Regions from separate parts of the Subtercola endophyticus genome, predicted to be linked through region 3. Evidence: predicted binding sites of a transcription regulator. Region 3 holds the regulator's gene; each other region holds the start of a gene.

Region 1 (4,281 bases), 1.7 Mb from region 3:
CTCCTTCGGGCAGGTCCAGCCTTTCGGAGTGCGCAAGATGATCATGGGCCACCGAGCTGTGCCGGTGAGACTGCCGTCTGCGGCCTGGCGTTTGATCTCGGCGATCTCGTTGAGCACCTCGTCGAGCGTTTCAGCCATGCGCTGGTGCACGAGCAGGGGATCTTCGTCGTCGAAACCGCCGGAGACGATGTGCGGGTTGTGCCCGTAGCCCCGCATGAGGTCGAGCAGTTCGTCTTCGGGGATGCGCGCCAGAACAGTCGGGTTGGCGATCTTGTAGCCGTTCAGATGCAGAATCGGCAGTACGACGCCGTCTTGAGCGGCGTCGAGAAACTTGTTCGAGTGCCAGCTCGTCGCCAGCGGGCCGGTCTCGGCCTCGCCGTCGCCGATGACGCACGCCACCAACAGGTTCGGGTTGTCGAAGGCAGCGCCGTAGGCGTGGCTGAGCGAGTATCCGAGCTCACCGCCCTCGTGAATCGAGCCCGGCGTCTCGGGCGAGTCGTGGCTGGGAATGCCGCCGGGAAACGAGAACTGCCGAAAGAGCCGCCGCATGCCCTCTTCGTTTTTGCCGATGGGGGAGTAGACCTCGGAGTACGTGCCGTCGAGGTAAGCGTTCGCCACCATGCCAGGACCACCATGCCCCGGGCCGGTGACGTAGAGCGTAGCCTGTTCGCGCTGCTGAATGATGCGGTTGAGGTGCGCGTAGACGAAGTTCAGGCCCGGCGTGGTGCCCCAGTGCCCGAGCAAGCGAGGCTTGATGTCGTCGCGACTCAGGGGCTCTTTCAGCAGCGGATTGTCGAGCAGGTAGATCTGCCCGATAGAGAGGTAGTTGGCTGCGCGCCACCAGGCGTTGACCCTCTGCAGTTCTTCGCCTTCGAGTCGTTCTGGGGCCCGAACGGGCCACGGCTGCGACGCTCCGTGTGACGTCTGAGCCTCGATGCCGTCAAAGGTCGTCGAGACCTCGGCTGTGTCTGTCATGACTGAACCCTCCTGTGTGCGGGCAGTGCCCACTCGGCATGGTCTATCTGCCTCAGCCTAGGCATGCCGCCTGGTAGAGGCCAGAGGCGCAATGGTGTCGAGCAGGCCAACACCGCTTGAACACACGAATGAGGCTCGGTGCGCGTCGAGGGCGATTGAAGAGAACATCGAACATATGTACTGGGTATCTGCTTGGGTGAAGTAACCTTTGAGTATGGCTGAACATTCGGGCCCGTTGCCTGGTGTGGACTATCCAGGAACATTTCCTGAATTCCAGGAGTGGTTCTCGACCGAGCGGGGTTGTTTTGATTTCCTCGCTGGTTTGCGGTGGCCGGGTGGGTTCGTGTGCCCGAAGTGCGATGCGACTAAGTTTTGGCGCACGGGCGACGGGTTGTGGATGTGTCGGGTCTGTCAGCGGCGCACGTCGGTGACGGCGGGCACGCTCTTTGATCGCACTCGTACGCCGTTGCAGACCTGGTTCGCTGCGGCGTGGTTCATCACGGCGCAGAAGAACGGGGTCTCGGCTCTCGGGTTGCAGCGGGTGTTGGGGTTGAAGTCGTATGAGACGGCGTGGGCGTGGATGCATAAGTTCCGGCGTGCGATGGTGATCCCGGGCCGTGATGTACTCACGGGCACGGTCGAGGTCGATGAGACCTTCGTCGGCGGCATCAGCCGCGGCAACGCGGGCCGTTCCTCGTCCAAGCTCGGTGTGATGGTTGCCGCGGAAATGCTCGGCCCCAGAAAACTCGGCCGAATCCGGTTGGAGCCGACACTGAAAGAACCGCTCGCGCTCGTCACGTTCGCCACGCGTACCGTCGAGCCGGGGTCGAGGATCAAAACGGACGGCGCGAGAGAGTTACGCCGGCTGTCGGGGCTGGGCTATCAGCATGATTACTACACGCAGCTCGGTGGTACGAAACCTGCGCATGTTGACCTGCCCGGGGTGCATATCGTTGCGTCGTTGTTGAAGCGTTGGTTGCAGGGAACACTGCAATATGGGGCATCCTCTGATCACCTCGCGTACTACCTGGACGAGTTCACATTCCGCTTCAACCGGCGTTCCGCGAAAAACAGGGGCCTGCTGTTCTACCGGCTGATGAGCCAGGCGGTGAACACCGAACCCCACCCGCTGCCCAGCCTCGTTAGCGATCAACCCCTCTGGGAGTGAATCGAGCGATGCACTCGCTACATTCGGCGGTGCCCATTCATGACGCGAAGTACAACCCTGGCCAACGTCCACGCTGCAACAGGGATTGCAATGGCAAAAGGAAGCCCGAAGGTGATCGCAGCTTGGATATCACTCTTCATGGCAGAGTCCGGTAGAAAGTGCACAACAACTGAGAAGATCAATACGGGCGTGAAGACCCACCAGAATGCCGATCGCGACCGATGGAGAATTCGATACCAGCGATCTCGTCCAGCCGCCCTTGACACCGCCGACTTTTTTGCATCCTCAATCGCAGAAGATCGCCAAGCATTCATTGCTTCATCATAGTTGAGTGATTATCATTACGTTTGCTTCACCTAAGCAGATACCCAGTACATATGTTCGAAACTCGCTAGAGTCGGAGTATGAATCTCGCGTATCAAATGTCGTTGTTCGACGAACCCGGCGCCGCGCCAGAACTGCAACCTCTCGGCGGCACGGTCGAACGGGTCGAGCTCGGTGAAGGAGCGTGGCTCGACGTGCGGCCCGGCTGGGTGACCAACTCCGACGAACTGTTCGAGCGCCTCGCGTTGCAGGTGCCGTGGAAGGCAGATGCGCGGCCGATGTACGACAAGGTGGTTGCTGTGCCGCGACTGGTTTCGTGGTTCGGCCCGCGCGACTCGTTTCCTGACGGTCTGCTCGATCGTGCGCAAGACGATCTCAACGACCACTATGGTCGCCCGAAAGACCAGGTCTTCGAAACCGCGGGGCTGTGTTTCTACCGCACGGGAGACGACAGCGTCGCCTGGCACGGCGACCGGGTCGGCAGACTGATCGACCGCGACACCATGGTGGCGATCGTCTCGGTGGGAGCCGAGCGAACTCTCTCGCTTCGGCCGAAGGGCGGGGGTGAGGTGCGCCGGTTCGTGGTGAGCCACGGTGACCTGGTGGTGATGGGCGGCAGCTGCCAGCGCACGCACGAGCACGCGATTCTGAAGACCAAGCAGGCGGTGGGTCCGCGCATCAGCATTCAGTTCCGGCCGCACTGGAAGCGCCTCGGCGCGTAGTCGTCGGCAAGGGCGTGGCGTTGCGTGCGCATGTGCGGCGGCGAGCACGCGCCGTCGCGAGTCATTGCCGTGCGTTTCAGCGGAGATATCGACCCCGTCGGCGCCACATAGCCTCACCAGGTCGAATTCTCCTACGTTTTGCGCCTGCACCACGGCGCCGAGGTGCCGGCGCGGGTAGTGCCGACGCAGGCTCCGACCACGCGGGTAGCGCCCCCGCAGGCCGTGCCCACGCGCGCTCCGCCGACGCAGACGGTGCCGCTTGAGGCCGTGCCGCCCGGGACCGTGCCGCGTCGGGCCGAGCCGCATCAGGCCGCCGCCCGCAGCTCGGCCGGACGCAGCACTCGTACGCCGCGCGAATGGCACAACAGCTGCGCCCGGAGCGGAATGCCGCGCCGTTCGCAGTGCTCGGCGAAGGCGGCCGCCCAGCGGGCGTCTGTGGGGGTGGGTGAACCGCGGCCCTGCCGCTCCCACACCGTGACGAGCTGGCTGCCGCCGCGGTCGAAGAGCATTCCGGCTGCGAATGCGGCGAGATTGTCGACCTCGAGCTCGGTGGGCTCTGGCCTCAGGTCGTCACACGGAATCGCGACGGGCAGCTGGCGTTCGTCGGAGTCGAGGAGCAGGAGCCATACCTGGCTGCGGCACGCCGGCCCCATGCACGAGAGCACCCGTTTTTCGAGGAGGCGGTCGGTGGTGAGCGGTTCGCTGAGCGGATCTTCGGTGGTGGTGAGAGTTGTCATGCGTCGATGTTCGGCCACGGGCATCCGCTCGCCGGCCGTTGGGCCGCCGATTGTGGAGAACTCGCCGTGATCGACGGTTGTGTACAACGACGACTACCGTGTGCGACCGGTCAGAGCGGCTTGCGCATCTCCATCTCACGCTGATGCGGGTTCAGAATGTAGGGAAACAGTCGCCCGGTCGCCACGTAACCGCGTCGTTCGTACGCGGCGATCGCTCGCGCGTTCTGGCTGTGCACGTGCAGAGTCAATGTGCTGGAATGCCCGCGCGCCCACTCTTCGATGCCCTGCATCAAGGCGTCGGTGACCCCGCGCTCTGTTCCGCGGTAGTCGGGCGAGACGTAGACGCCCACGAGCA
Region 2 (4,281 bases), 940 kb from region 3:
GATGATCCACTCGCCCCGACTGCTGGTGCTCGACGAACCCTTCGAATCGGTCGACCCTGTCTCGGCCGATACCGTCACCGACATTCTGCAGAAGTATGTCGCCGCCGGGGGCACCGTCGTGCTCTCCAGCCACAGCATGGAGATGATCGAGCGGGTCTGCGACGGCGTCGCCATCATCGTGCACGGGCGGGTTCTCACCAGCGGCACCGTCGACCATGTCAGAAACGGCTCCACCCTCGAAGATCGGTTCATCGAACTCGCGGGCGGCCACAAAGCAGTTGAAGGCATGGAATGGTTGCTGAGCTCTTTAGACTGAGGCTCGCGCTTCTCCGAAACATCTTCATCGGCACAAAGACCCGTGCGTTCGGGGTCGCCGTCGGGTTGCTCGTCGGGCTGATCGCGCTGATCGTGGTGAGTCTTCAGGTTGCCGGGTTGTCTGGTTCGAAGGCTTCGACCAGTGAGACCGAGCTGGTGATCGCGGGATCGGTCATCGTGCTGGCTTTTGCCGTCGCCCCGCTCATTCTGCAACGCGCCGACCCCGTCGATCCGCGTCGCTTTGCTTTGTTCGGCGTCGCTCCGCGCAGTCTTGCGGCTGGTCTCGCGATCAGCTCGATCGTGGCGCTTCCGGTCGTCGCTGTGACGATCTTCGGTATCGCAACCGTGGTGGCGTGGTCGCACGACCTGGGCCTGGCTCTGCTGGCTGTAGTGGGTGCCGCGCTCGCGGTGCTGACGTGCATCCTGCTCGGCAGGCTGTCATCGTCGCTCGCCGCCTTTCTGCTCTCGACACGTCGGGCCCGTGAGGTCGCCGGCGTTGTGGGCGTGCTGATACTCGTGCTGCTCGCCCCTGCCGTGGTGCTCGCGTTGAGCGTGAACTGGGGCGAATCCGGAGCCACCGTCGGGCAGAACATTGCTGCATTCTTGAGTTACACACCCCTGGGCGCAGGGTGGGCACTGCCCGCCGCAGCCGCCACAGGGCAGGGCGGGGCGGCGTTCCTCAGCTTCATCGTTGCCGCTGTCACGGTGATCGTGCTGTGGTTGGCCTGGCGGTCGCTCGTGACTGTGATGCTGCTCTCGAACCGTCGCGACGACGCTCGCGCCGAGCCCGTCGGCCTGGGATGGTTCGCGAGTCTGCCGTCGACACCGGCAGGTTCGATCGCGGCTCGCAGCCTGACGTACTGGTCTCGCGATCCCCGGTACTTCGTGCCGCTCGTGATCGTGCCGATCGTGCCGATCATCATGGCGATTCCGTTTGTGCTGGTGGCATTTCCGCTCACCATCTACGCTTTGATTCCGCTGCCGGTAATGTGCCTGTTCCTCGGTTTCATGATTCACAATGACATCGCGCTCGATAGTTCTGCGGTGTGGCTGCACATCGTTTCGGGTAAACGCGGTGTCGCCGATCGGGTGGGGCGTATGGCACCTGTGCTGCTGATCGGCCTGCCGTTGATCGGCATCGGATCGGTCGTCACCGTGTTTCTCGCTGGCAACAGCGCCGCGCTGCCGTCGCTGCTCGGAGTGAGCACCTGCCTTCTGCTCTCAGGCATCGGCCTCGGAAGTGTCATTTCGGCGCGTTTTCCGTACGCGGCGACCCGGCCAGGTGACAGCCCCTTCGTTCAGCCGCAGTCGACCGGCTCGACCTCGGTCTTCGTGCAGATCGGCACTGTCGCCGGAACGCTGCTGCTTTCGGCTCCGAGCATCTATTTCGGCATCATCGCTGAGTTCGGCAACGCTGAGGCACACACGGCGGCGCTGTGGTGGGGCGTCGTCACCGGTCTCGTCGTGGTGGTTCTCGGGGCTGTGGCCGGGGGAGCGATCGTCAATCGTCGAGGGCCGGAAATTCTCGCCACCTCGCTGCGGGCCTAAAGCGCGGCGGTAGAATTTCGGCATGACGATTTCGCCCCGATCATCCATCGCCGAGCCCGGAGGCCCGGGCGCCCTGCCCGAGGGCGGGGGCACCGCGACCCTCGAGCGCGAGCTCGAAGAACTTCTTGAGAACGAACACTTCGAACCCGGCGACCACGAGCGGTTCTCGCACTATGTGCAGAAAGAGAAGATTCTCGAGTCGGCAATGACTGGAAAGCCGGTCAAAGCCCTCTGTGGCAAAAAGTGGATCCCAGGTCGCGACCCCGACAAGTTTCCGGTCTGCCCGACCTGCAAAGAGATCTACGAGAAGATGCAAGACGAGTAACTACGAGCAGCGCGCCGGGTTTAACTTCACCGGTCGCTCGGCCTGTGCCGGGCCGGGCTGAGCTGGGTTTAATAAAGCCAGGATGAGGTTTGCCAAATAGTCGCTCTGTCGTTGGAGCGAACTTATTTTCGAGGTGACCATCTCGAAATGCGGGGTGACCCTCGGGTGTCGGTGGGTGGTGATATTTATGGTGGTGCGGTAGGTCGTTTGGTGGCAAGCCCGGTAGGGCGCGGCAGCCCGGGATGCCCGGGGTGGGTGTTTCGGGGTGCGAATTCCCGTGGTTCGGAGCCACTTTGTTAGTGAGAATACCTCGGGATTGTGGTATGATCGGTCTATGTCCGCAACACCCCCTCCGCCCACCGGCAGCCCCGCCGACGGCCCCAACGATCCCGACAATGCTCGGGTGTCGTTGGGTGTGCTGTTGGCGGAAGCGGTCGCGGCGTGCGGAGAATGTGGAGCGTTCCGGGCTGCCGCGCCCTGCGGGCTTGCCGACGAAGAATTATTGGCCGGCTTGGTTGCGGTGGAGCGGCTGGGCAGGTTGGTAGACGGGTTACGTACGCAGGTGGCTGGAGATGTCGCAGACCGCAGCAGACACGAGCTGGGGGAGGAGTCACTCGCACGCAAACAGGGGTTCGCGAACGCTGTCGAACTGATCGTCGCCAGCACGTCGGTATCACGCTCGACAGCGCGAAGCCGGATCAAGCTGGGGGTGCAGGTATTGCCGTCGGTTGTGGTTGGGATGCCTGTCCCGTCGAGGTTCCCGGAGGTCGAAGACGCGTTACGGTCGGGCCTGATCGGTATCGACACCGCTGAAGCCATTACCCGCCCGCTGTCGGAGGCGGCCCCGAACTGCGGCACCGAGGAGATCCGTGCGGTCGAACGGCAACTCGTTGACTGGGCTATCGACGGTATCGGTGGGGTGCGGTTCGGTGCGGATGATATTCGCGGCCTCGCTGTCCGGGCGAGAGAGTCGCTCGACGCAGACGGTGCGGAACCCCGGTACAAAGACTTGGAAGCGAAACGCGGTCTGACATTCTCGAACACCCGCTCAGGGTGCGTTCGGGTGAACGGGATACTCACGCCGGAGCAGGGCGGGGTGTGGATGGCCGTTGATCACGCGATCTCCAGCCCCAGAGTCGCCGGACACATCCCCTTCGACCCCGGCACACCCAACGCCGACGCCGACGCCGACGCTGGAGTCGGCGCCACCGCCACCGCCACCGCCACCGCCATCGATGATGATGCGGAGGCGGTAGCGGTCGATACGCGCACGTTGCCGCAGCGTCGGGTGGACGTGTTCACCGAGGTCATCCGGGTCGCCGCAGGGTTGTCGGGGATGCCGCAGATCAACGGTGCACGGCCGGTGCTGAACATCCACGCCACCCTCGACGACGTCGTCAGTGGGCGTGGCGTGGGGTGGATCGACGGCATCGACGAACCCGTTCCCGCGTCGGTGGTCGCGCAGACTCTCTGCCACGCCGACATCGTCATGACCGTGTTCGGTGCGCACGGCGAGGTGCTGCACCTCGGGAAAACGAGGCGCCTGTTCAGCGCTGCCCAGAACCGGGCATTGGCGAATCGTGATGGCGGGTGTGTGTGGAAGGGCTGCAACCGGCCACCACAGTTCTGCGAGAGCCACCATGTCGTCGACTGGAAAGACGACACGTACGCACCGGGTGTGACGGATGTGTGCAACGGGGCATTGTTGTGCAAGTTCCACCACAACCATTTACATACCGCTGACTGGCGGCTGGTCATGGTTGACGGGGTGCCGCATCTGATTCCACCGAAATGGGTCGACCATCAGCAGCGACCCCAACGGTGCCGACAAACCTCAGACCGACTCACGAAAACCGGGCCACCGAACATTTTCGAACGACGAAGACGCGACAACACACCCGCGCGGCCGAGATTCACCGACACCGACTAGCGGCGATACCGATACCGCCACCGATACCGATACCGATGCATCGACGCGCTCGCTCTTTGGGAGACAGCGTCGGGAAGGCCGGCCAGGCGGACCCCAGCAGACCGAGCGGGGGCGAACCCTACGAAACAGGCGCGAACGGCGGTCGCGACAGTCCGCCCTACGG
Region 3 (4,281 bases):
GCGGTGCCCGCGCTCACACGCAGGTGCCCGGGAATGCCGAGGTCACGAATGATGATGTCGCGCTCGAGCAGTTGTTCGAACAGGCGGTGGGCGTCTGGCACCCCGCCGAAGAGAACAAAGTTCGAGGCGCTCGGAAACGGGTTGTAGCCGAGGGTACGCAGAGTCGTTTCGATGCGGTCGCGTTGCACCTTGATGTCGTCGACCATCGCGAGCATCTCGGGGGCGTGCGCGAGCGCGGCGACCGCCGCTGCCTGCGTCAACGACGAGAGGTGGTACGGCAGACGCACCAGCCGCAGGGCGTCGCTGATCGCGGGGTCTGCAGCGAGGTAACCGAGGCGGGCGCCGGCGAAGGCGAAGGCCTTGCTCATGGTTCGCGTGACGATGAGGCGCTCGCGTCCCGGCAACAGCGACAGAGCGGTCGGCTCGCCGGCGTGCCCGAACTCGGCGTAGGCCTCGTCGACGACGACGATTCCGGGAGTGGCGTCGTAGGCAGCCGCGATGGTCTCGAGCGAGAGTGCGGTGCCGGTGGGGTTGTTCGGCGAGCAGAAGAACACGAGGTCGGGGCTGGTGCGTTCGATCCATTCGACGGCGGTCTGGGGCGAGATCTGGTACTCGGCATCGCGAACGCCCGCGATCCACTCGGTGCCGGTGCCCGCCGCGATGATGGGGTGCATCGAGTAGGTAGGGGGAAAGCCGAGAACGGATCGCCCGGGCCCGCCGAAGGCCTGCAGAATCTGCTGCAGAATCTCGTTCGAGCCGTTCGCCGCCCAGACATTGTCTCGCGACAAACCGCCGCCGAGGTACCGGGCGAGGCTGTCGCGCAGGGCAAGGAATTCACGGTCGGGGTAGCGGTTGACCGAGAGCAACTCCAGTGCGAGGGCCTCGATGATCGAGCGGGCCACGTCTTCGGGAATGGGATGAGTGTTCTCGTTGACGTTCAGCTGAACGGCCACCTTGAGCTCGGGTGCGCCGTAGGGCGAAAGCCCCCGGAGGTCGTCGCGGATGGGAAGATCGGCTAGAGAACTCACCTGCTCAATGGTAGTGCGTGCCGTCGCTGGTGTGCGTGCCGTCACCGGCGGTGAGTGCCGGCGGTGAGTGCCGGCGCTGACTGCCTTCGAACGGCGCTACTTGGCCGCGTACTCGGGCGGGAGGGCGAGGCGCTGGCCGGCGTGCACGTCGGATGTGTGCAGCTGATTGAGATCGACGATCTCGGCGATGATGTCGCGCGGGTCGGCCGACGGATCGAGCGACTGCGCGATACCCCAGAGACTCTCGCCCGACTGCACCGTCACGTAGCTGTAGGTGACGGGCTGCCCGCCACCGGTGGCGATGGCTGCACCGCCGCCGAGGAGGGCGAACGCGGCGAGGCCGGCGAGGAGAGGTAGGGAGACGAGCGCGACGAGCACCAGGCGACCGCGACGGGTCATGCGCAGGCGCGTACGCGAAACCGCCGCGCGCGGCGTCGAATCTGCCGCGCGTGGCGTCGAAACTCCCGCGTGTGGCACCGAAGCTGCCCCGCGTGGCGTCGTTGACGGACGAGCAGCGGTAAACGGTCGAGCGTCGAGCTGAAGTGCAGTCATGGCCTTGCCTCTCAAGGACGTACCCGTTGTAAGGGTTTTCGTACCAGGCGCTCGGCCGGGAGCGCCTGGTACGAAGCTGTGTTCCGAATATATCTTCGATTGTTCGAATGTTCAAGTCGAATATCAGCGCGAATCTCGCGACACACTCGAACATGTGTTTCTTCTTCGTGCAGTGTTCGATACAGTTTCGATAGTTGAGATCGACCGCATCGGTACTTCGAATAGTGAATCGCACACCACTGACATTGGTCGCAGCACGGTCGAAGCCCAGGCGAACCAGAGACGAAAGCGAGTACGACGTGGTCAGTGAACGAGGCGGAACCAGGCGACGCAAGTCGCTGAGCGAGAAACAACTGGCCATTCTCGAAGTGATCTCCGACGCGGTGAACCAGCAGGGGTATCCGCCGAGCATGCGCGAGATCGGCGACGCCGTGGGCCTCGCCTCGCTGTCGAGCGTGACCCACCAGCTGAACCAGCTCGAGTTGAGCGGGTACCTGCGGCGCGACCCGAATCGTCCTCGTGCGCTCGAGGTGCTGATCGATATACCCAAGGGCGACGCAGCAACGGCGGACTCCCCCACACCACACGGTGACGTGGCACTCGTTCCTCTCGTCGGGCGCATTGCCGCGGGCATCCCGATCACTGCAGAGCAGCAGGTGGAGGAGGTCTACCCACTGCCCCGGCAGCTCGTGGGCAAAGGTGAGCTGTTCATGCTGAAGGTCGTGGGCGAATCGATGATCGACGCGGCGATCTGCGATGGCGACTGGGTGGTCGTGCGCACGCAGAACACAGCGGAGAACGGTGACATCGTGGCCGCGATGCTCGACGAAGAGGCCACCGTGAAGGTGTTCCGCCAGCGTGACGGACACACCTGGCTGCTGCCGCGCAACTCGAACTTCGAGCCCATCTTGGGCGACTACGCGACCGTGCTCGGCAAGGTCGTCGCAGTGCTGCGCTCCGTCTGACGCTCGGATGACCGCCCGCTGCTGCGCGTGAGTCCGCTGCTGCGCGTCAGCCCGCCCCTGCTCGTGAGCCCGTTACGCCGAGTTGAGCCCGTTACAAAGGACTCAGTTCGTCGTAACGGGCTCATTTGCGTGGGTGGTAGACGTGAGGTCAGGTGGTGCTGAACTCCAGCAGCTGCGCCTCGAACTCGGGGTTCACGAGGGCGCGAACGTGGGTTCCGCCCTCTTCGTAGTCGGTGCTCAGCACGGTGCTGTGCTGGTGCATCTGCGAGATCAGGTCACCGCGGTCGTAGGGAACCAGAACGTCGACCTCGATCGACGGCGTGGGGAGCATCCCGTCGAGCAGCTGCAGCAGCTCCTCGATGCCTTCACCGGTGCGCGCCGAGACGAACACCGAGTGCGGCTCGAGGCCACGCAACACGATGCGGTCGCTCTCGTCGATGAGGTCGCTCTTGTTGAACACCACCAGCTCCGGGATGCCTCGGGCACCGGCCTCACCGATCACCTCACGCACCGTGGTGAGCTGGCTCGCGGGGTTGGGGTGCGATCCGTCGACCACGTGCAGAATGACGTCGGCGTCGGCAACCTCTTCGAGCGTGGAGCGGAACGCCTCCACCAATTGCGTCGGCAGGCTGCGCACGAACCCCACGGTGTCGACGAAGGTGAACTCGCGGCCGTCGGCGGTCTGGGTGCGTCGCACCGTTGCGTCGAGCGTCGCGAACAACGCGTTCTCGACCAGCAGTCCGGCGCCGGTGATGCGGTTCAGCAGCGAGGACTTACCTGCGTTCGTATAGCCGGCAATGGCCACAGACGGCACGGTGTTGCGCTTACGGTTGGCGCGCTTCGCCTCGCGGGCGGGCTTCATTGCGGCGATCTGCTTGCGCAGTCGCGACATGCGCGTGTGGATGCGGCGCCGATCGAGCTCGATCTTCGTCTCACCGGGGCCTCGTGAACCCATTCCCGATCCGGTGCCGCCAACCTGGCCACCGGCCTGGCGCGACATCGACTCGCCCCAGCCGCGCAGGCGCGGAAGCAGATATTCGAGCTGCGCGAGTTCGACCTGGGCCTTGCCCTCCCGGCTCTTGGCGTGCTGGCTGAAGATGTCGAGAATGACGGCTGTGCGGTCGATGACCTTGACCTTCACGATGTCTTCGAGGGCTCGCCGCTGGCTCGGTGCCAGCTCGCTGTCGGCGATGACGGTGTCGGCGCCGAGCGCCTTCACCACGCCGGCCAGCTCTTCGGCCTTGCCCTTGCCGAAGTAGGTGCTCGGGTCGGGGTTCGCCCGACGCTGCAGCAGACCGTCGAGCACCGCGGCACCCGCGGTTTCGGCGAGGGCGGCGAGCTCGTGCAGCGAGTTCTCGGCGTCGGTCAACGTGCCCTGGGTGTAAACGCCGATGAGCACGACGTTCTCGAGCCGCAACTGGCGGTATTCGACCTCGGTGACGTCTTCGAGTTCGGTGGAGAGACCGGCGACGCGGCGCAGAGCCTGACGGTCGGCCAGGTCGAACTGGTCACCGTCGTGGTTCGTTCGGCCCCGCGCATCCGCACTCTGGCGGTCGACCGCTTGCGCACTGCCGGGCGAGAACAGAGCGTAGCCGGATGCCCGGGCGTCGGCGCGCGCCAGAATACGGTCGACCGTGGATCGGGTCGACTCGTCGGTTGCCGCCGTGTCGGTTGCCGTGGTTGCCGTCTCGTCGAGAGTCGACTCGTTCGGCGAAAGTGAATCGTGTTCAGACATT

Evidence for each region. Region 3 encodes LexA, which represses DNA repair genes until DNA is damaged. Its sites were predicted from a motif close to TCGAACANNTGTTCGA; they were not measured.
Region 1: the regulator LexA is predicted to act here: its motif matches at 2,513-2,528, upstream of LQ955_RS16135 (alpha-ketoglutarate-dependent dioxygenase AlkB).
Region 2: the regulator LexA is predicted to act here: its motif matches at 2,305-2,320, upstream of LQ955_RS04030 (HNH endonuclease signature motif containing protein).

Annotation. Positions count from the first base shown of each region.
Region 1 covers NZ_CP087997.1:3,468,791-3,473,071, forward strand. The annotation lists gene LQ955_RS16125 (phosphoketolase family protein) at 1-975, opposite strand, end outside; gene LQ955_RS16130 (IS1595 family transposase) at 1,190-2,143, shown strand; gene LQ955_RS16135 (alpha-ketoglutarate-dependent dioxygenase AlkB) at 2,548-3,189, shown strand; gene LQ955_RS16140 (hypothetical protein) at 3,495-3,926, opposite strand; gene LQ955_RS16145 (GNAT family N-acetyltransferase) at 4,037-4,281, opposite strand, start outside.
Region 2 covers NZ_CP087997.1:818,500-822,780, forward strand. The annotation lists gene LQ955_RS04015 (ABC transporter ATP-binding protein) at 1-316, shown strand, start outside; gene LQ955_RS04020 (ABC transporter permease) at 292-1,863, shown strand; gene LQ955_RS04025 (DUF3039 domain-containing protein) at 1,886-2,188, shown strand; gene LQ955_RS04030 (HNH endonuclease signature motif containing protein) at 2,523-4,118, shown strand; gene LQ955_RS04035 (nicotinate phosphoribosyltransferase) at 4,276-4,281, opposite strand, start outside.
Region 3 covers NZ_CP087997.1:1,763,313-1,767,593, forward strand. The annotation lists gene LQ955_RS08290 (histidinol-phosphate transaminase) at 1-1,028, opposite strand, end outside; gene LQ955_RS08295 (LysM peptidoglycan-binding domain-containing protein) at 1,125-1,427, opposite strand; gene lexA (transcriptional repressor LexA) at 1,880-2,545, shown strand; gene hflX (GTPase HflX) at 2,694-4,280, opposite strand.